DNA from 2 places in the Agreia sp. Leaf244 genome. Region 1 is predicted to be linked to the other one. Evidence: predicted binding sites of a transcription regulator. Region 1 holds the regulator's gene; the other holds the start of a gene.
The links. Region 1 encodes LexA, which represses DNA repair genes until DNA is damaged. Its sites were predicted from a motif close to TCGAACANNTGTTCGA; they were not measured.

Region 1 (10,515 bases):
CTGGCACGGTGTGGGCCTGCCCGCCCCGCGCTCCTGATTTCTCGTCGATTCGAAGCGACACGCCCCGTGCCGCTCGAATATATGTTCTAGACCTGTGTAGTCTCCTTCACAGCAGAAGTGTTGGCCGTGTTGTCCACTGTCCGACCCCGCCCCGACCCCCGTGTCGGTGGTCGTGTCTACAGTCGGATCAGACGCACACCACGATGCGAACGCCTTGTCGACACCCGGTTCGCCGGAGCGACAGCCTATAGGCGAAAAACTCACGCGACGGATTCCGCGCACGACAGAAGGAGACAGCAATGCCATCAGATGCCACACGAGAAAAGGCACTCGAAACCGCACTTGCACAGATCGACCGACAGTTCGGCAAGGGGTCCGTCATGCGCCTCGGCAGCGACGATCGGGCGCCGGTCGAGGTCATCCCCACGGGGTCGATCGCCCTCGATGTCGCGCTCGGAGTCGGAGGGCTCCCCAGGGGCCGCATCGTCGAGATCTACGGCCCGGAGTCCTCGGGAAAGACCACCCTCACGCTCCACGCGATCGCCAACGCCCAGAAGGCCGGCGGAATCGCCGCGTTCATCGACGCAGAGCACGCTCTCGACCCGGCCTATGCACAGAAGCTCGGAGTCGACATCGACGCACTCCTCGTTTCTCAGCCCGACACCGGTGAGCAGGCGCTCGAGATCGCCGACATGCTCGTGCGAAGCGGCTCCATCGACCTCATCGTCATCGACTCCGTCGCAGCCCTGGTGCCGCGTGCAGAGATCGAGGGAGAGATGGGCGACTCCCACGTCGGTCTGCAGGCACGACTGATGTCCCAGGCTCTCCGCAAGCTCACGGGTGGCCTCAGCACCACGAACACCACCATGATCTTCATCAACCAGCTGCGCGAGAAGATCGGCGTCTTCTTCGGCAGCCCCGAGACGACCGCGGGTGGCAAGGCGCTCAAGTTCTACGCCTCCGTCCGCCTCGACATCCGACGCATCGAGACCCTGAAAGAGGGAACAGACGCCGTCGGTAACCGCACCCGGGTGAAGGTCGTCAAGAACAAGATGGCGCCGCCCTTCAAGCAGGCGGAATTCGACATCCTCTACGGCATCGGCATCTCCCGCGAGGGCAGCCTCATCGACTTCGGTGTCGAGCACGAGATCGTTCGCAAGTCCGGTGCCTGGTACACCTACGAAGGCGAGCAGCTGGGCCAGGGCAAAGAGAACTCTCGCCGGTTCCTCACCGAGAACCCCGAGGTCGCTGCAGAGATCGAGACGAAGATTCTCACCAAGCTCGGCATCGGCGCAGACAAGGCCGCCGCCGCTCCGGCTGCGCCCGTGGCCCTGGCATCGAAGACACCGGCGCGCAAGGGCGCCTGACCCTTCGTCGTTCATCGAACCGAACAGAAAGGCCGCGATCGTGGTCAGATTCACCCCATCCTCCGACGAGACAGTCGATGGTCCCGAGGGCGACGTCCCCGAGAAGACGATGGCTCCGGTCGCCTTTCTGTTCGGTTCGCCCGACGAACAGCCCCAGACCGGTCGTCACCCTTCCGGCCCGGTCGCCGTGCCTGTTCTCGACACTGCCGGGCTCACGTCCGAGCAGGTCGACGAGCAAGAGCTGCAGCTCGCCGACCTCGAGAATCTCGTTGTGCGGGCCCTGGCGCGAAAAGACCTGTCCGAATGGCAGGTCACCGAGATCCTCGCGGCGAACGGGGTGCACCCCTCGGCATTCGAGGGCTTCCTCACGATCTACCGGTCCAAGGGGTATGTCGACGACTACGCGTTCGCAGAACGCGAGATCGAGCGCCTTCACCGGCGCAAGGGGTTCGGCCGCAGCCAGATCCAGCGCGAACTCGGTGCCAAGCGCATCAGCCAGGAGATCGTCTCCGACCTGCTGACCTCCCTCGACGACGACGATGAACTCGCCCGCGCGCTCGAGCTCGCAGAGAAGAAGGCTCCCAGCCTTCTGCGTCTCGACCGGGCGACGGCGGAGCGCCGTCTCAGCAGCTTCCTGCAACGCAAGGGATATCCGTCCAGCGTTGTTCGCGATGCCGTCTCCAAGACGCTGGTGGCCGGCACGAGCACGGTTCGCTTCCGCTGAGAAGGCCCGGGGCCTGTCGCACCCCGCGTCGAACGTAAACTGACACCATGAGCAGCGTCACCGCCCCGCCCCGCACACGAACCTACGAGGTTCGAACCTTCGGGTGCCAGATGAACGTCCACGACTCCGAGAGGTTGTCGGGGTCGCTCGAGGCGGCGGGCTACGTGAAGGCCGACCCCGGAACCGAGGCCGACACCGTCGTCATCAACACGTGCGCCGTGCGCGAGAACGCCGACAACAAGCTCTACGGCAATCTCGGCTATCTGGCCAGCGTGAAGCGCCGCCACGACGGCATGCAGATCGCGGTCGGCGGGTGCCTTGCCCAGAAAGACAAGAACACCATCCTCACCAAGGCCCCCTGGGTCGACGTCGTCTTCGGCACGCACAATATGGGATCTCTCCCCAGCCTGCTCGAACGCGCCCGGCACAACGGTGAGGCGCAGATCGAGATCCTCGATTCGCTCGAGACCTTCCCCTCGACCCTGCCCACTAAACGTGAGTCGACCTACAGCGGCTGGGTGTCGATCTCGGTCGGCTGCAACAACACCTGCACGTTCTGCATCGTGCCCGCGCTGCGAGGCAAGGAGAAAGACAGGCGTCCAGGAGACGTACTGGCCGAGATCCAAGCCCTCGTCGACGACGGCGCCATCGAGGTGACCCTGCTCGGACAGAACGTCAACTCCTACGGCGTCGAGTTCGGCGACAGGTTCGCCTTCTCCAAGCTCCTGCGGGCGGCAGGAGCCATTCCCGGCCTCGAGCGCATCCGCTTCACCAGCCCGCACCCCGCGGCGTTCACCGACGACGTGATCGACGCGATGGCCGAGACTCCGTCGGTCATGCCCCAGCTTCATATGCCGCTGCAGTCGGGCTCGGATCGTATCCTCAAGGCGATGAGGCGTTCCTACCGCTCGGCCAAGTTCTTGGGCATCCTCGACCGTGTGAGGCAGCAGATTCCGCACGCGGCGATCAGCACCGACATCATCGTCGGGTTCCCGGGGGAGACAGAAGAGGACTTCGCAGAGACGCTGAGGGTCGTCGAAGAGGCGCGGTTCGCCACGGCCTTCACCTTCCAGTACTCGGTGCGACCCGGAACTCCTGCGGCGACCATGCCCGACCAGGTTCCGAAGGCGGTGGTGCAGGAGCGCTACGAGCGGCTGGCCGCCCTGCAGGATCGCATCTCCTGGGAGGAGAACCAGCGCGTCATCGGCCGTGAGGTCGAGGTGCTCGTCGCCAACGGTGAGGGTCGCAAAGACTCCGACACCCATCGGCTCAGTGGCAGGGCCGAGGATTCCCGTCTCGTGCACTTCGAGGTCACGGCCGAATCGACCGTTCCTCGACCCGGCGACATCGTCACTGTCGTCGTGACGGAGGCAGCGCCGTTCCACTTGATCGCCGACTCTGATGGGCGGCCGCTCAGGGTCCGTCGCACGAGGTCGGGTGACGCGTGGGATCGCGCGGCGGCAGAGTCCTGCGGTGTCCCGGCACAGCCCAGCGGGTCCGCGTCGGCCGGGCCGCGGCCCGTCTCGCTCGGCCTTCCAACGCTCCGCGTGGGCACCGTCCCCATCTACGACCTCGCCGACGGTGAGCGGTAGCCGCCCGAGCGGTGACTCGACCGTCGCAGACGTGATCGCGGTCGTCGGGGCGACGGGCACGGGAAAATCCGGCCTCGCACTCGACCTCGCAGAGGGTCTCGCGCATCGTGGCCTGGTCGCCGAGATCGTCAATGCCGATGCGATGCAGTTGTACCGCGGCATGGACATCGGAACGGCCAAGCTGTCGCTCGACGAGCGCCGGGGCATCCCTCATCACCTGCTCGACGTGCTCGATGTCACCGCCGAGAACTCGGTGGCCGACTACCAGGCGGCTGCTCGCACGGCGATCGACGCGATCCTGGCGAGGGGGCACGTTCCGATCCTGGTGGGCGGTTCGGGCCTGTACGTGTCGAGCGTCATCTTCGACTTCACCTTCCCCGGCACAGACGCCGTGATCCGGGCACGTCTCGAGGCAGAACTCATCTCCCACGGTCCGGGAACGCTGTACCGGCGGCTCGCCGAGCGCGACCGGCCCGCGGCCGAAGCCATCGGCTCGCAGAACGGGCGTCGCCTGGTGCGAGCTCTCGAGGTGCTCGAGATGACAGGAAGCACGCTGACGGGAACGCTACCCGCGGCTCCCGTTCCCTGGCGCAGCTCGACCATCATCGGCCTCGAGATGCCGCGACCCGAGTTGCTCCTTCGCCTCGACGAGCGGGTGCAGGTCATGTGGCGAGACGGAATAGTCGAGGAGGCGCACCTGCTGCTCTCGGCGGGCCTCGACCCCCGAACCACGGCGGGCAAGGCGATCGGATACGCCCAGGCCCTCGCACAGCTTGCAGGAGACCTCTCGGCCGACGAGGCCATCGAGTCGACGCAGGCACTCACGCGCCGATACGCGCGCCGACAGGTGGGCTGGTTCCGGCGGTACGACTCGGCGCTGACACTGGATGCCCGTGACCCGGCCGCGTCGGCCCGGGCGCTCGACGAGACCTTAGGCTTGCATGATGGCGACTGAACTCCACTTCACCAAAGGGCACGGCACCGGCAACGACTTCGTGCTCTACACCGACGCCGACGGCACCAACGACCTGACGCCCGCCCAGGTGGCGGCCATCTGCGATCGACACTTCGGCGTCGGCGCCGACGGGGTGATCCGTGCAGTGCGGTCACAGAACGTCGCCGACGGCCAGGCCGCACTCGCCGAAGAGCCTGCCGCCGAGTGGTTCATGGATTACCGCAACGCCGACGGGTCGATCGCGGAGATGTGCGGCAACGGCATCCGGGTCTACGCCCGCTACCTCATCGACAACGGGCTCGTCGAGCTGAATACCGGTGACACGCTCGCGATCGGCACGCGGGCGGGAGTCCGGGACGTGCAGCGCAGCACCACGGGCTTCCAGGTCGACCTGGGGCGGTGGCGACTCGAACAGGGCGAACCCCTCGTGCGCGCCCGCAACCTGGCCGTGGCCCGTCCAGGGCAGGGCATCAATGTGGGGAATCCCCATATCGTCGTCGCCCTCGCCGACGCCGACGAACTCGCGTCGGCCGACCTGAGCTACATTCCGCAGGTCGACCCGGAGCCGCGCGACGGAGCGAACATCGAGTTCGTCGTTCCCCACGAACCCCTTGTCGCCGACGGCGTCGGACGCATCACGATGCGCGTTCACGAACGGGGCAGTGGAGAGACGCTCTCCTGCGGCACGGGAATCGCTGCCGCGGCCCTCGCCACGAGGCATTGGGCCGGGCGTGGAGCGCCGAACATCTGGCGGGTCGACGTGCCGGGCGGAACGGTGGGGGTTCGCATGTTCGCCGCGGAAGACGGCGAGCACGTCTCGCTGTCAGGGCCGGCCGAACTCGTCTTCGAGGGCGACCTGTCGTTGGCGTGACGCCCGGTCAGGACGAGGCGCGAGCCCGAAGAACGCGGTAGCCCTTGTTCGTGGCGGCTCGAGTCACCTGGAGATCGTTGGGGAACTCCGCCTGAAGCCAGCGCTGCAGCGAGTCGGAGCCGAGGTTGCGCTGCACGACGAGCCAGGCATCCGACCCGGTCTCGAGCCGGGGGAGCCACGTCTTCATGATGTTGTGCAGCTCGGCCTTGCCGACGCGAATCGGCGGATTCGACCAGATCGTCATGAACCGAACGTCGTCGGGAACATCCGGCGCGAGGACGGCGTTGATATTGGTGAGGCCGAGGCGCTCGGCGTTCGAACGCACCAGATCGAGAGCCCGCTCGTTCACGTCTACCGCCCAGACCTGAGCCCGGGGCGACAGCAGGGCGAGCGTCAAGGCGACGGGTCCCCATCCGCAGCCCAGATCGAGCAGATTGCCGCCGGGCGGGGGAGCCGGGGTGTTGGCGAGCAGCACCTGCGTGCCGGCATCGATGCGGTCGGGGCTGAAGACGCCACCGGCGGTGACGAGCGAGTAATCCGTATCGGCGAGGCGCACCGAGATCTCTCGTGGGATGAGCGGGCTCCCCGGGGTGGCCGAGAAATAGTGCTCATTCGTCATAGAGGGACAGTAGCAAACCGGGAGGGATATCCTTGAGTCAGATGACCGAAAACACTGAAGCAACAACAGAGGCTCGCGACACCGACGACGTGGTCGCGAGAGTGCTCGCCAGGGCGGAGACGCGGGCGGCCGGCTATTCGCTGTTCACCAACTCGGCGGCACAGGCCCTCCAGCGTGACACCACGGGCCGGGAGTCCGGATTCGACGGCGACCAGAGCGAGCGCGAGGACCGCCAGGCGCTTCGTCGTGTCGTGGGTCTCTCCACAGAGCTCGAAGACGTCACAGAGGTCGAGTACAGGCAGCTCCGCATCGAGAATGTCATTCTCATCGGCGTGTACACCCAGGGCAGCCTGACCGATGCCGAGAACTCCATGCACGAACTGGCTGCGCTGGCCGAGACCGCCGGAGCCGTCGTGCTCGAGGGTCTCCTGCAGCGCCGTCCGACACCCGACCCCAGCACCTACTTCGGCAAGGGCAAGGCGCAGGAGCTGCGCGACCTCGTACAGTCTCTCGGCGCGGACACCGTCATCGCCGACAGCGAGCTCGCTCCCAGCCAGCGTCGTGCGCTCGAAGACGTGGTCAAGGTCAAGGTGATCGACCGCACGGCCGTGATCCTCGACATCTTCAGCCAGCACGCCAAGAGCCGCGAGGGCAAGGCGCAGGTCGAACTCGCGCAGCTCGAATACCTGCTGCCGAGGCTCCGAGGCTGGGGTGACTCCATGTCGCGCCAGGCCGGTGGCCAGGTGGGAGGCGCGGGCGCCGGAATGGGATCCCGCGGACCCGGTGAGACGAAGATCGAGCTCGATCGTCGCCGCATCCACACGCGCATGTCGAGGCTGCGCAAGCAGATCGTCGAGATGAAGCCGGCGCGCGACGCGAAGCGGGCGAATCGCAAGCGCAACGCCGTGCCGTCGGTGGCGATCGCTGGTTACACCAACGCCGGAAAGTCGTCGCTGCTCAACAGGGTGACCCGCGCCGGTGTGCTGGTCGAGAACGCCCTGTTCGCCACGCTCGATTCGACGGTTCGCAAGACCACGGCGAAAGACGGTCGGCAGTACACCTTTGCTGACACGGTCGGCTTCGTGCGCAATCTGCCCCACCAGCTCGTCGAGGCCTTCCGGTCGACCCTCGAGGAGGTCGCAGACGCCGACGTCATCATCCACGTCGTCGACGGCGCGCATCCAGACCCCGCGAGCCAGCTCGCGACGGTGCGCGACGTGATCGGCGAGGTCGGGGCGCGGGGCATCCCCGAGATCGTGGCCTTCAACAAGAGCGACCTGATCTCCGACAGCGATCGCATCGTGCTGCGCGGCCTCGAGCCACGCAGCGTGTTCGTGTCCGCACGAACCGGCGAGGGCATCGCAGAGCTGCTCGAGATGGTCGAGCAGGCGCTTCCACGGCCGACCATCACGGTCGACGTTCTGCTTCCGTACGAGCGCGGCGACCTGGTCGCGCTGCTCCACGACCACAACACCGTGCTGAGCACCGACTACGAAGAAGGCGGAACCCGGGTGCGCGCGCTCGTCAACCCGGAGTACGAGCAGGCCCTCGAGGAGTTCGCGGTCGCCCACTGACCCGCAGAACCCACGAGGTCTCCCTCAGACCGAACACCGAGAGAGGGCCCCCGGCGAATGATCGCCAGGGGCCCTTTCTGTGTGAACGGGGAGTCGCGTCTGCGTCTGCCTCAGCGAACCGAGCGAAGAACCGACACGACCTTGCCGAGCACCTGTGCATGGTCGCCCACGATCGGTTCGAAGTTCGAGTTGCGGGGCAGGAGCCACGTGTGGCCGTCGCGCTGCCTGAACACCTTCACGGTCGCCTCGCCGTCGAGCATGGCCGCAACGATGTCGCCGTTCTCCGCCGTCTGCTGTGACCTGACCACGACGAAGTCTCCGTCGCAGATGGCGGCGTCGATCATGGACTCTCCCACGACCTTCAGCATAAAGAGGTCTCCGCTGCCCACGAGCTGGCGGGGGAGAGGGAACACCTCCTCGACCTGCTGCTCCGCCGTGATCGGAATACCTGCGGCGATCCGACCCACCAGAGGCACAAGGGCCGCGTCGCCCATGGGTGCCGAGGACTCGGACTGTTCGCTGGTCTCCGTGACCGAATCGGGCGTCGGGACGTCGATCAGCACCTCCATGGCGCGTGGCCTGTTCGGGTCGCGCCGAAGGTAGCCGCTCAGTTCGAGCTGGTTGAGCTGGTGCGTGACGCTCGACAGCGACGCCAGGCCGACGGCGTCTCCGATCTCCCGCATGCTCGGCGGATATCCGCGCTGACTGACGGAGCGCTGCACGACCCCGAGGATGGCCAGCTGCTTCTCCGAGAGACTCTTGCGTCGTCTCGTTCCACGTTCCGTGGTCATTTCTCCTGCTTTCCGGGCGGGTCGTTTGCGGGTGTGCCGGTCGCCGTCGACGAGCGATGTCGGTGGCTGCTGATGCACTGTCGGTGGCTGGTGATGCAATTCATATCGACAGTCGAAACTGTATCCAACTCAGGGTGCAAACAAAACACATGTTCGAGTGTGTCGCGATATTTCTCGGCTTTCGAACTTGATCTATCGAACATTCGAAGCTATATTCGGAACACAGCTTCGTATCCGGTGCTCCCGGCCGAGCACCGGATACGAATTTCTCCTGGAGGTTGCCATGACCGCTCTACCCGCTCCCACGACGAACACCGTCCACCTGCGCATCACGCGCCGTGGTCGCATCGTGCTCGCGGCGCTGGCGTCGCTTCCCCTTGTGGCCGCCCTGGTCGCCCTGGCCGTGTTCGGTGCGAACAGCGCCGTCGCCAGCGGCGCCGAGTCGTCCGCAGCCTCGCAGTCGTTCGACTACGTCACGGTGCAGGCAGGCGAGACCCTGTGGGGCATTGCAGAAGAGATGGCGCCGACGGCCGACCCGCGCGATGTCATCGCAGACATCGTGAGCCTGAACCAGCTTCCTTCCTCTGAGGTTCAGCCGGGCCAGCGTCTCGCCGTTCCCAGCAAGTACTGATCACCGTCGGCGCCGGGGCGCGTGGCACGGTGGAGTAGTCGCACTAAAATCGTCGAGTGACCTCTCTCGAAGACCTCCCGATCCGTGACGACCTCAGGGGCAAGTCCCCATACGGCGCACCTCAAAAGCACGTGCGCATCGAGCTGAACGTCAATGAGAACACGCACCCGATTCCCGAGCCGGTTGCACGAGACATCATCGAGTCCCTCGCCCGTGCGATTCTCACGATTAATCGATACCCCGATCGCGAGTTCACTCAGCTTCGCGACGGCCTCGCAGAGTATCTCGGGCACGGTCTGACCCGAGACAACATCTGGGCCGCCAACGGATCGAACGAGATCCTGCAGCAGATCATGCAGGCCTTCGGCGGGCCGGGCAGGTCGATACTGGGCTTCCCGCCCACCTACTCGATGCACTCCATCATCGCCTCGGGAACGGGTACGACGTGGATCGGTGCTGAGAGAGACGCCGACTTCGAGATCTCTCCGAGCACGGCGGTCGCGGCGATTCGCGAACACGATCCCGACATCGTGATCTTCTGCTCCCCGAACAATCCCACGGGCACCCCGCTGTCGCTCGACACCATCGAGGCCGCCTACGACGCCACAGACAAGATCGTCATCGTCGACGAGGCCTACGCCGAGTTCGCGCCCGCCGGTGCGCCATCGGCGCTCACTCTGCTGCCGGGCCGTCCGCGACTGATCGTCTCCCGAACGATGAGCAAGGCGTTCGCGTTCGCGGGTGCGCGGCTCGGCTATCTGGCCGCCGACCCCGCGATCGCGGATGCGCTGCGCCTCGTTCGGCTTCCGTATCACCTGTCGTCGCTGACGCAGGCGGCGGCGGTGGCCGCGCTGCAGCACTCCGCCGAGATGCTCGCGATGGTCGACGACATCGCGCACGAGCGCGATCGCATCGTCGAGCGACTCGCCGAGCTGGGCTACCACCCCTGGCCCACGTGGTCGAACTTCGTGCTGTTCGGGGGCGTCGAGAATCCGCCGGAGGTCTTCGAGACCCTGCTCGAGAAGGGCATCATCATCCGCGACCTGGGCATCCCCGGTCACCTGCGGGTGAGTGCGGGCACGCACGCCGAGACCACGGCCTTCCTCGACGCGATGGCCGCGCTGTCCTGACTCAGGGCTCCGCCTGTCGGCAAGAACGGCAGGTGCGGCGCCGTCGTCGGTAAACTGGAGACATGGCACACCCTTCCCGCACCGCCCGCCTGCAGCGTGCGACCAGTGAATCCAGCATCGACCTCTCGCTCGACCTCGACGGCACCGGCGAGAGTTCGATCTCGACCGGGGTGCCGTTCTTCGACCACATGCTCACGGCTTTCGCGAAGCACTCCCTCACCGACCTGACAGTGACGGCGACCGGCGATATCGCGATCGATG
Region 2 (10,515 bases), on a different contig from region 1:
TGGCGAGCATCAGCTTCTCATTCTGCGTAAGGTGCTCGCGCACATACGACAGCGGAGAGGGCACGGCGAGCAGCAGCAGGCGCACGATGCCGTCGGGCGTCTGGAGGGCCTGCTCGTCGGGCGAGGTCATCAGCCGCAGCGACACCGACGAGCCGTCGTCGACGAGGGCGGGGTAGGCGCGGATCACTCCGCCGTGCTGCTTCGTGTCGACGAGCCGCGGCAGCTCGCCGATGCTCCAGGTGGTGAGTCCGGAGCGTTCGAGGTCGCTCGAGATGCGGGTCGTGGCTTTCGCCACCGACTCGCGGGCGGCGCCGCGGTGCTTCTGCTGCAGGGCGGGCAGGTCCTTGCCGACCGAGAGCGTCTTGCCCCGTTCGTCGACGACGCGGAACGACATGCGCAGGTGCGACGGCAGGCGCTCGCGGTCGAAGTCGGATGCCGACACCGAGACGTGGGCGAGCCTCGACATCGTGGAGGCCAGGGCTGCGAGATACCCCTCGTCGCCTCCGCCCTCTGGCGTCTCGGCGACCAGGCGCACCGCCCAGTCTGTCGAGGGCACGAAATTGCGACGGATGTTCTTGGGAAGCGACTTGATGAGCGCCGTCACGAGCTCGACGCGCAGGCCGGGCACCTGGTATTCGAACGACTCGGGCTTGAGTCTTGGCAGCAACGCGAGGGGCACGGTCGCAGTTACGCCGTCATCTTCGGTGCCGGGTTCGAAGCGGTAGCTCAGGCCCAGGCGCTGGTCCTCCTGCTGCCACGTCGTCGGGTACTCGTTCTCGTCGATCTCGGGTGCACCCTCGGGCACCAGCGCGTCGATGGTCATGGTGAGCAGGTCGGGGGTGTCGTGCTTCGCCGTCTTCCACCAGCCCTCGAAGGTGCGCTGCGAGAACACGTCGCGCGGGATGCGCTCGTTGTAGAAGTCGAACACCGCTTCGTCGTCGGTCAGCAGGTCGCGGCGGCGGCTTCGCTCCTCGATCTGCTCGAGCTCTTTGCGGAAGGCGCGGTTCGCCCGGTCGAACGCCTGCTGCGACTCCCAGTCGCCCTCGACGAGTGCGTGGCGGATGAACAGCTCGCGCGCGTACGACGGATCGACACGAGAGAACTGGATGCGCCGCTTCTCGACGATGGGAACGCCGAACAGCGTGACCCGCTCGTAGGCGACGACGGAGCCCTGCTTCTTCTCCCAGCGGGGTTCGGAGTAGCTGCGCTTGACGAGGTCGCCCGCCAGTTTCTCGGCCCAGGCCGGGTCGATGGCCGCGTTCATACGCGCGAACAGGCGACTCGTCTCGACCAGCTCGGCGCTCATCACGGCGGCGGGCTGCTTCTTGTTCAGCACCGACCCCGGGAAGATGCTGAAGCGCGACTGGCGTGCGCCCACGTAGTCCTTCTTGACCGCGTCCTTCAGGCCGATGTGCGAGAGCAGGCCCGACAGGATCGACCGGTGGATTCCGTCGGGGTTCACCGCGGGCTCGCCGATCGTTAGCCCCAGCGGCCTCGAGAGCTGCCTCAGCTGGCGATACACGTCCTGCCACTCGCGGATGCGCAGGTAATTGAGGAACTCGTTCTTGCAGAGTCTGCGGAACGCGCTCGACGACAGCTCGGACTGTTTCTCTTCGAGGTAGTTCCAGAGGTTGAGCAGGGTCAGGAAGTCGCTCGTCGGATCGGTGAAGCGACCGTGCAGCTCGTCGGCTCGCTGTCGCCGTTCGAGCGGGCGCTCGCGGGGATCCTGGATCGTGAGCCCTGCCACGATGAGCATCACCTCGCGGCTCGTGCCCGTCTCTTTGGACTCGATCACCATGCGGGCGAAGCGTGGCTCTATGGGCAGGCGCGCGAGGTCGCGACCGATCCTCGTGAGCCGTGGCTGGGCATCCGGTGTCTTGCTTCTCGTGTTCGCGTCTGACGACGACGCCGACGAAGACGATGCCGTGCGCAGCGCGCCCAGCTCGCCGAGCAGGTCGAGGCCGTCTTTGATGCCGCGCGACTCCGGCGGCTGAAGAAACGGGAACGACGCGATGTCGCCGAGGCCGAGCGAGATCATCTGCAGGATGACGGCGGCGAGGTTCGTGCGCAGGATCTCGGGCTCGGTGAACTCGGGGCGCTTCTCGAAGTCCTGCTGCGAATACAACCGGATGGCGATTCCATCGCTGGTGCGGCCCGAACGGCCCGATCGCTGGTTCGCGGAGGCCTGCGAGATCGCCTCGATCGGCAGACGCTGCACCTTGGAGCGCACGCTGTAGCGGCTGATGCGCGCCGTGCCGGCGTCGATCACGTACTTGATGCCGGGCACCGTGAGGCTGGTCTCGGCGACGTTCGTGGCCAGCACGATGCGCCGGCGCACACCGGGAGTGCTACTGCGCTGGAACACGCGGTGCTGGTCGGCGCTCGAGAGGCGACCGTAGAGGGGGAGGATCTCTGTGACGCCGCCCGCCGAGCTGCGGTTGGCGAACTTGCCCTTGAGTGACTCCTCGGCGTCGCGGATCTCGTTCTCTCCCGACAGGAAGACGAGGATGTCGCCGTCGCCCTCGCGTCCCAGCTCGTCTACGGCGTCTCCGATGGCCTCGAAGACGTCGCGGTCGGGGGTCGTGTTCCCTGAGCCTGTCGAAGGGTCGTCATCGTCACCCTCCGGTGGTGCGTCCGCGACCAGCGGTCGGTACCGGATCTCCACCGGGAACGTGCGCCCCGAGACCTCGACGATCGGGGCGTCGTCGAAGTGCTTGGAGAAGCTCTGCGGGTCGATCGTGGCCGACGTGATGATGAGCTTGAGGTCGGGTCGCTTCGGCAGCAGCTGCTTGAGGTAGCCCAGCAGGAAGTCGATGTTGAGGCTCCGCTCGTGGGCCTCGTCGATGATGATCGTGTCGTACTTCGAGAGCATGCGGTCGTGGTGCATCTCGTTGAGCAGGATTCCGTCGGTCATCAGCTTGATGCGGGTGTCTTTCGACGCCTTGTCGGTGAAGCGCACCTGATAGCCGACAAGGCCGCCGACCTCTTGGCCCAGTTCCTCGGCGATACGCTCGGCGATCGTGCGTGCCGCGAGTCGACGGGGCTGAGTGTGGCCGATCGCCTCGCGCCCCAGCTCGAGGCAGATCTTCGGAAGCTGCGTCGTCTTGCCCGATCCCGTTGCGCCCGCGACGATGACCACCTGGTTCTCTGCGATCGCGCGGGCGATGTCGTCGCGACGCTGGCTGACCGGGAGTTCAGGGGGGAAGACGATACGGGGGAGGGAATCCATGGGCATTCCATTCTAGATTCTCCGCCGCCGGTCGCGCCCTCATGGCTGGTGTCTCGGCCGGTATCGTGGCCGGAATGGATGCTGTGACTCTTGATCTGCCCGATGGTCACGTGATGCTCAGGCGTGCGACGGTCGCCGACCTCTCGGTGATCATCGATCTGCTGGCCGATGACCCGATCAGTGCGGCGCGCGGTGACTCGGCCGATGCCAGCGATCGGGAGGCTTACGAGGCCGCTTTCGCCGCGATCGACCGGGACCCGGCCCAGCGACTGCTGGTCGTCGTCGACTCTGTGGGTGCGGTCGTTGCGACCATGCAGCTCACGGTGATTCCCGGTCTCGCCAGGCGTGGAGCGTCTCGCCTGCAGATCGAGGCCGTGCGGGTCTCGTCGAGCCAGCGCGGCCGCGGCATCGGTGCGGCGATGATGCGCTGGGCGATCGAGGACGCTCGCGTCTCCGGTGTGCCGCTCGTGCAGTTGACGTCAGATGCTGCCCGCGTGGATGCGCACCGCTTCTACGAGCGGCTCGGCTTCGACGCGTCTCACGTCGGGTTCAAGTACCGGGTCGAGACCTCGTAGCTTCTTCGACGAGCTCGCGCAGACGGTCGAGGTCTTCTCCGACCGTCGTCGCATCGCTGTCGAATTCGTCGTCACTGAGGTCGAGCTGGCGCACGGTGAAGATGATCTCCGCCCCGTTCGGGTGGGCGATCACTCTCAGCGGGTTGGTGACGGTTGCCCCCGATGGCAGGGTCACATCGTGATCGAGGATGCCGAACTCGTTGGGCGCGACGAAGCGCACCGAGACACGACCCATGGGGGAGTCGACCCACAGGGTGTCACCCTCACGGGTCACCTCGGAATGCGCCAGCCCGGACGCCCAAATCGGCAGGTTGTCGACGTTCGCGGCGACCTCGTAGACAGTCTGCGGGCTCGCCGAGATGACGCGGCTGACGTGACGGCTTTCCATGCGTCCAGCATGACGGAATGCGCCGTGGTTCTGCCACGGTCGGGGTGATCTCGATTCGCGGTGCTCGTTCCTCGCGCCGCTACTCGATCGGCGCAGGGGAGGGCTGGGCTGTTCTCGTCTCCCTACGCCGGTCGAGTAGGCCGCTTGCGGCCGTATCGAGACCCCGGGTGTCGGGTTGGTTAGAAGGGGCAGTCGGCGAGTTCCTCCTCGTCGGTGGTCGTTGTTCTGGCGGCCGCCACCGCTGTGATCAGTGCCTTGGGTGCGGGCCGCATCCGCCCTTTTGGCCGGACGGTGTACACGTGGCCTGCGGGTGAGGTTGCGGTGAGGGTGTCGTCTCCGTTCTGGATGAACTGCCACCTCGTGTGGTGCTTCGCCCGATGATGTCCCGCGCTCAGCGGGGCGAGGTTCTCGGGGATGGTGCCTCCGCCGTAGGCGTGGTCCTCGGTGTGGTCCATGTCCGCCTGCTCCGACGGGACCGTGCACCCGGGGAACACGCATTCCGGGTGGACGAGTCGGGCGTGGTCGATCATTGCCGCGGTCGGCCGGTAGTCCCGGGGGTCGGTGGCAAGGATGCGTCCCGTGATCGGGTCGGTGAGGATTCTCCGCCATGACGTCGCGTCGGCGGTGAGTTGGGCGGCTGTGGCTGGGTCGATGGGTCCGTAGCCGCGGAGGATGGCCGCCTCCTCACCAACACCTAACAGCGTCATCGCGGGAACCATGACGTGCACCCGACCGCGAATACCGCGGGTTGCTCCGGGGATCGACGGTTCTGCGTTGAGGAGCAGGTCGGTGAGGACATCGACCTTGAGGTGTCCCGTGCTCCGCGGGTCCCCTGCAGTCTTGAGTCCCGCCGCGAGGCGCACGGCCCTGTCGGCGATGGCGTGGATCTCCGGGGCGGGTGCGAGGAGGGTGAGTTGGGCCATGCCATCTGCTGCCGGATCGACATAGATGCGGCGCGTCCCCGCTGCCTTCTCTGCTCGCTCGACCGCGGTCGATGGTTGGGCGAGCTCCACCTCGTGGCGGGCCTTCTTCTCCAGCTGCTTCGGGTTCACCTCCGTAGCGAGCACCGCCAGGCGGGCGTCGTACGTGGCCAGTGCGTCGCCGTCGAGGTTCTCGGCGTGCTTCGCGATGACCTCGGCGTGTTCCCACGAAACAGCACCTGCGGCGACCGCGGCCAGGGTTGCGGGGAGCCGGTCGACGAGAGTCGTGCTCGTGTCGACGAGGACGGCAGTGCGGTGTTCGGTGCGACGGGTGAGGAGCGCGAGTTCCGTGACGAGCTCTATGCGTTCGACCCGGGCTGTGGACCAGACCGGACCGGCGGTGGACGTGTCGACGGGTGCCTGGCGATGGAGCTTGCGGGCGGCGTCGGTGACGCGTCTGGCCCTGACTGCGGATAGGCGGGCTATCTGCGTGTCGAGGGCGGCGACCTCATCGAGCGCGACCACGTACGGGTCGGCCGAGAAGGGTGGGCTTTCGAATGTCATGGGACAAGTCAAACAGTGACCACCGACACTGGTTCCGAACATGCATTCGATGCCTGACCAGCGGAAACGTCTGTGGATAAGTGTCGGGGAAGGTGGGCTGTGGAGGAGAGGACGTGGCCTGGTGGGGGTGCCCTTCGACAAGCTCAGGGAACGGGTCTCGATACGGCCGCGGGCGGCCTACTCGGCCGGCGCAGGCGCGGAACGAGGGTGGGCCCTTCGACGGGCTCGGGGAACGGGGTCTGGACCGGACGGTGGTGCCCTTCGACAGGCTCAGGGAACGGGGTCTGGATCGGACGTGGGTGCCCTTCGACAGGCTCTGGGAACGGCGGTTTCTGTGCGGGCCGGGTCAGCGCAGAGCGAGATTCCACGTGGGGGATTCGACCGTCGTCATGGTTCCCGAGGCGATGCGGGCGCACGCGACGCCCTGGTCGTACAGCGACTGGCTCACACTCGAGAAGCCCAACGCCCGTGCGAGCTCGCTGTCGTCCCACCCGCTGACAAGAGCGCTCGAGCCGAGAACATCGACGGCGCCCGCGGCGAGCTGGTCGCTCATGGCGATGACGACGTCGGGGCGCACGTGGGCGAGCGCGTCCTCGATGGCCAGCCTTGCGTCGTTGCGGCTGTGCCGGGCGACGACGGCGACGGGCATGTCCTGCCACGGCCGACCCGCCTCTTCGGCGGCGTCTCGATAACCCTCGAGTCGTGCCCGGGTAACGGGGAAGCTCACAGACGTGTCCGGTCCTCGATGCAGTCCCGCCCGCCTGCCGCGGTCGAGGGGCATCGACAGGATCAGAGGAGACGCGGCTCCGGCGAGCATGTGAAACGCCATGGCTCGAGCTGCGCCGCGATCATCGGGGGAGACGACAGAGATCCCCGGAACGGTCGGACCGCCTTGGATGGCTGCTGGTCGGCCTGTCGCCGCGACGGCGTCGAGAACCGCGTCTGATTCGTCGGTCGTCCACAACACGAAGCCGTCGACGGCCGCCTCGCGCACCCGGTCGACGTCTTCCGGGTCGCCGGTGCTGGGAATCAGAACAAGCCCTAGCCGCTTCTCGACGCAGACGCTCGACACGCCGGCGAGAAATCGGGCGGCCTGGGGGTCCTCGAAGGCGTAGCTGAGGTGTTCCCCCATCACGACACCGAGATTTCCCGTGGCTCCACGGCGCAGGGATCGGGCGACCGGGTCGGGGCCCGCGTAGCCGAGGCGCTGAGCGGCGGCCAGTACCCGGGCGCGGGTGTCGGGAGCAACGCGATCCGGTCTCGTGTAGGTGTAGCTGACGGTCATCGAGGCGACGCCCGCTTCGGCGGCGACCTGCCGCATAGTGACGCGTTGTGATGCCATGCAGCCAGTCTATCGCCGCAGTGTGTATCGTTACACAAATGAACCGCATTCCACTCTCCTTTGTTGCATTCGCCGGATTCGGCGTCTTCTGGGGCGTGTGGGGTGCGGCTCTGCCCGCCTTGAGGCAGACCGCAGGAGTGTCCGACGCGCAACTCGGCGGGGCCCTTTTGTGCGTGGGTCTCGGCGCGCTGCCGGCGATGCTGTTCACAGGGCGTGCGGTCGATCGATTCGGAAGCCGGATCACCGGCCTGCTAATCGGCTGCCTCGCTCTTTCCGGAATCCTCGTCGCGATCCTCGCCCGGGACATCGTGGCCGTATGCGTCGGCATGCTGCTGGTCGGTGCCGCATCAGGAGCGTCCGACGTCGCCGCCAATGCTCTGGCCGGTGGCGAAGAGGCGCGATCGAACCGTCGCATCATCACGCTCGCGCACGCTGTCTTCTCATCGTTCGTCGTGATCGGCAGTCTCGGAGCCGCCGCGATCTTCGGCAGCGGCGGCGGAGCACCGCTGATCTTCCTCCTCTCCGGCGTTGTGATTCTCGCGAGCGGCGTCGTGGTGTTCGCCCGCGGAACAGCCTCCACGGCGACCGCCGCCCATCGCTCTCCACCCGTGCGCCGACAGCCGAGTCTCCTGTTGCCGTTCATCGCCGTGGGCCTCGTGGGGGCGCTCGGTTTCGCGGCCGAGAACGCCCACCAGAGCTGGGGTGCGATCTATCTCGTAGACGAGCTGAAGGCGTCGGCGGCTCTTGCTGCCATCGCGCCGGCGACGTTTGCGGCGTGCGCCGCCATCACCCGATTCGCTGTCGGCTTCTCGAACAGGATGCCTGCTGCCGTGCTTCTCGTGGGAGGTGCCGCAATCGCGATGACAGGCACGCTGGTCGTCGCTGCCGCGCCGAATGTGGCGATGGCTCTCGCGGGGCTCGCGCTGGCGGCAGCCGGAACATCCGTCTTATTCCCCACTCTGCTGAGTCAAGCCGTGCGGGGTACCGCCGATGACGTTCGCGGCAGCACGACATCGACGATCGCCACCACCGCCTATATCGGGTTCCTTCTCGGACCCGTCTACGTCGGCCTGCTATCGGGCACCGCAGGTCTACGTGGCGCGATGATCGGTGTGGCGATTCTCGTCGTCGCGTTCGGCGTGCTCGCGCCTCTCGGGCTCAAGCTCGGAACCCTCGCGCCGGCGGAAGCGACTCAGCCGGGCAGTGTCGTGTCTCGGCGGTGCTCCCCGTAGAACTCCGACTGCGATCGCATGATGTCGGCCATCGTCGCCTCCGGACCGGCTCCGTACACCGTGCCCACGAAGTTCAGGGTGCGCTGCACGGCCCAGATCTCGTCGTGCCTGTCGGGGGAGAACAGCTGTGCCGGATCGCCGACGGCCACCCAGGAGATGGGAACGACGGTGCCCGCAGCGAGCCGCGTGTTCACCTGCACGACGGCGTTGATGCGCACCTCGGCCCCGTCGCCGATGGTCGCCCCGGGAAAGACCGATGAACCGGTGGCAAGGAACGCGCCCTCACCCACGACGCACCCGTTCACGTGGGCGTGCGGCCCGATCATCACGCTGTCGCCGATGATGGCGGGATAGCGCGCCCGCCCGCGGATCACCGCGTTCTCGAGCACGACGACGTCGGCCCCGATCACGACCGGTCCGTCCTCGGCGGTCACTACCGCGCCGTGCATGATGCGCGAGCCGGCACCGATCGTCACATCGCCCGAAACGATGGCGGATGCCGCGACGAGCGCATCCGGATCGACCCTCGGCCGCGCGCCCCGGCTCTCGTACAGCACGGTCAGTCGGCCTGGCCGAGCGCGGCCGCGATGCGGGCGGCGGATGCGCGGCCGACCGCTCGGCCCGCCTCGGCCGATGCGCGCCGGGTCGTGGGGTCGAGGGGATTCGGCCCGAAGGCCGCGATGGACGCGGCGTCGGCGTAGACGATGACGGTCGGAGCGCCGCCGAGCGCCTCGAGCTCGGCGGTGGGGACGGTGCCGACGCCGGGATCGCCCACGCCCGGAAGGGGCGTCACGATGACGACCCAATCGGAGCCGGCGGCGAGGTCGGCGTTGCTGCCCGACCGGGCCCCGCCATCCATATAACGGGAACCGCCGATGGTGACCGGCGGCCAGACGCCCGGAACGGCGCAGCTGGCGGCGATGGCGTCGACGAGGTCGACGCCGCTCGACCGGTCGAAGACGACGAACTCGCCGCGCTCGACCTCGACGGCGGTGATCCTCAGGTCGCGCTCGGGCCACTCGCTGTCGGCGAGACGCGATCGGATGACCTCGAGACGAACCGACTCGTCGACAGACGGTGTCTCGAGCGCGAGGCGGCCGATGCGCTGGAGCGCGTCGGTGGGCGAGGTCGCACCCTGGACGGCGGAGAGGAAGCGCGCCTGCAGCTCCTGCACGTCGACGTCTGCCCCGAGCTCCGCGGTCTCCTCCTCGAGCTGCGCGGCGAACGACGCGGCGAGACCGGTTGTGCCCGCGAGCTGCGCGGCGACCGCGGAACCGGCGGAGGTTCCGATGAACCGGGTCGACGGCGCGAGCAGCCGGTCGACGAGAGCAGGGTCGGCGTCGAGAAGTCCCTGCACGACGCCCAGCTCCCAGGCGATTCCGGCGACACCTCCGCCGGCGAAGACGAGTGATCCTGTGCCCATGCGACGACCTCCAGTTGAGTGCTTGTCCGTACCGCGAGCCATGCTAGCGCCGACCGAGTGAGGGCGTGCTGTGCGTAACAGAGCGACACAGCGGCCCGTGTGCGACGGCTCCGGTCGTACGCTCGACCCATGACGAACATCGACACGCATCCCCTGGCCGCTGCGGCGTCGGGAGACGAGCCCTGTGTCGACCTCGTCGAGGACATCACGCCCTCTGTCGTCTCGCTCATCGGAAACACTCCGCTGATCGAGCTCAACGTGCTCGCCCATGGGCTGCCGGCGCGCGTGCTGGTGAAGCTCGAGAGTCGCAACGCCGGCGGATCGGCGAAAGACCGCATCGCGTTGCACATGGTTCGGGCGGCCGAGGCGAGCGGTGCGCTGAAGCCCGGGGCCACGATCGTGGAGTCGAGTTCGGGAAACACCGGCATCGGCCTGGCACTCGTCGGCCGCCTCACCGGGCACCCCGTCGTGATCATCCACAGCGCCTACATCTCCGACGAGAAGCGCGCCGTGCTGAAGGCCTACGGAGCGCGACTGGTCGAGGCCGACTGGGAGGCGCCGCCCGAGAGCCCGAACAACGCGCGGGCCATCGCCGACCGCATCGCGGCCGAGCTGCCCAACGCCTGGCGACCCTCTCAATACGAGAACGAGAGCAACCCGGGCGCGCACTACCAGACCACCGGGCCGGAGATCTGGCGACAGACGGCCCACAAGGTCACGCACCTCGTCGCGTCCGTCGGCACCGGCGGAACCATCAGTGGAACCGGCCGGTATTTGAAAGACGTCTCGGCCGATCGCATCCGGGTCATCGGGGCCGACCCGACCGGGTCGACCTACAGCGG

Region 2: a site for LexA is predicted at 5,711-5,726, ahead of ASF06_RS18345 (HNH endonuclease signature motif containing protein). Genes of this name have one in related genera too.

The regions. Positions count from the first base shown of each region.
Region 1 is NZ_LMLX01000007.1:24,157-34,671, reverse strand. Features, by position in the region: gene ASF06_RS17725 (DUF3046 domain-containing protein) at 1-37, shown strand, start outside; gene recA (recombinase RecA) at 300-1,367, shown strand; gene ASF06_RS17715 (regulatory protein RecX) at 1,408-2,091, shown strand; gene miaB (tRNA (N6-isopentenyl adenosine(37)-C2)-methylthiotransferase MiaB) at 2,139-3,683, shown strand; gene miaA (tRNA (adenosine(37)-N6)-dimethylallyltransferase MiaA) at 3,673-4,638, shown strand; gene dapF (diaminopimelate epimerase) at 4,628-5,509, shown strand; gene ASF06_RS17695 (class I SAM-dependent methyltransferase) at 5,517-6,128, opposite strand; gene hflX (GTPase HflX) at 6,170-7,702, shown strand; gene lexA (transcriptional repressor LexA) at 7,813-8,493, opposite strand; gene ASF06_RS17680 (LysM peptidoglycan-binding domain-containing protein) at 8,777-9,124, shown strand; gene ASF06_RS17675 (histidinol-phosphate transaminase) at 9,181-10,254, shown strand; gene hisB (imidazoleglycerol-phosphate dehydratase HisB) at 10,317-10,515, shown strand, end outside.
Region 2 is NZ_LMLX01000008.1:27,490-38,004, forward strand. Features, by position in the region: gene hrpA (ATP-dependent RNA helicase HrpA) at 1-3,229, opposite strand, end outside; gene ASF06_RS18335 (GNAT family N-acetyltransferase) at 3,304-3,804, shown strand; gene ASF06_RS18340 (SRPBCC family protein) at 3,779-4,192, opposite strand; gene ASF06_RS18345 (HNH endonuclease signature motif containing protein) at 4,372-5,676, opposite strand; gene ASF06_RS18350 (LacI family DNA-binding transcriptional regulator) at 6,023-7,018, opposite strand; gene ASF06_RS18355 (MFS transporter) at 7,057-8,250, shown strand; gene ASF06_RS18360 (gamma carbonic anhydrase family protein) at 8,211-8,807, opposite strand; gene ASF06_RS18365 (patatin-like phospholipase family protein) at 8,810-9,673, opposite strand; gene ASF06_RS18370 (PLP-dependent cysteine synthase family protein) at 9,803-10,515, shown strand, end outside.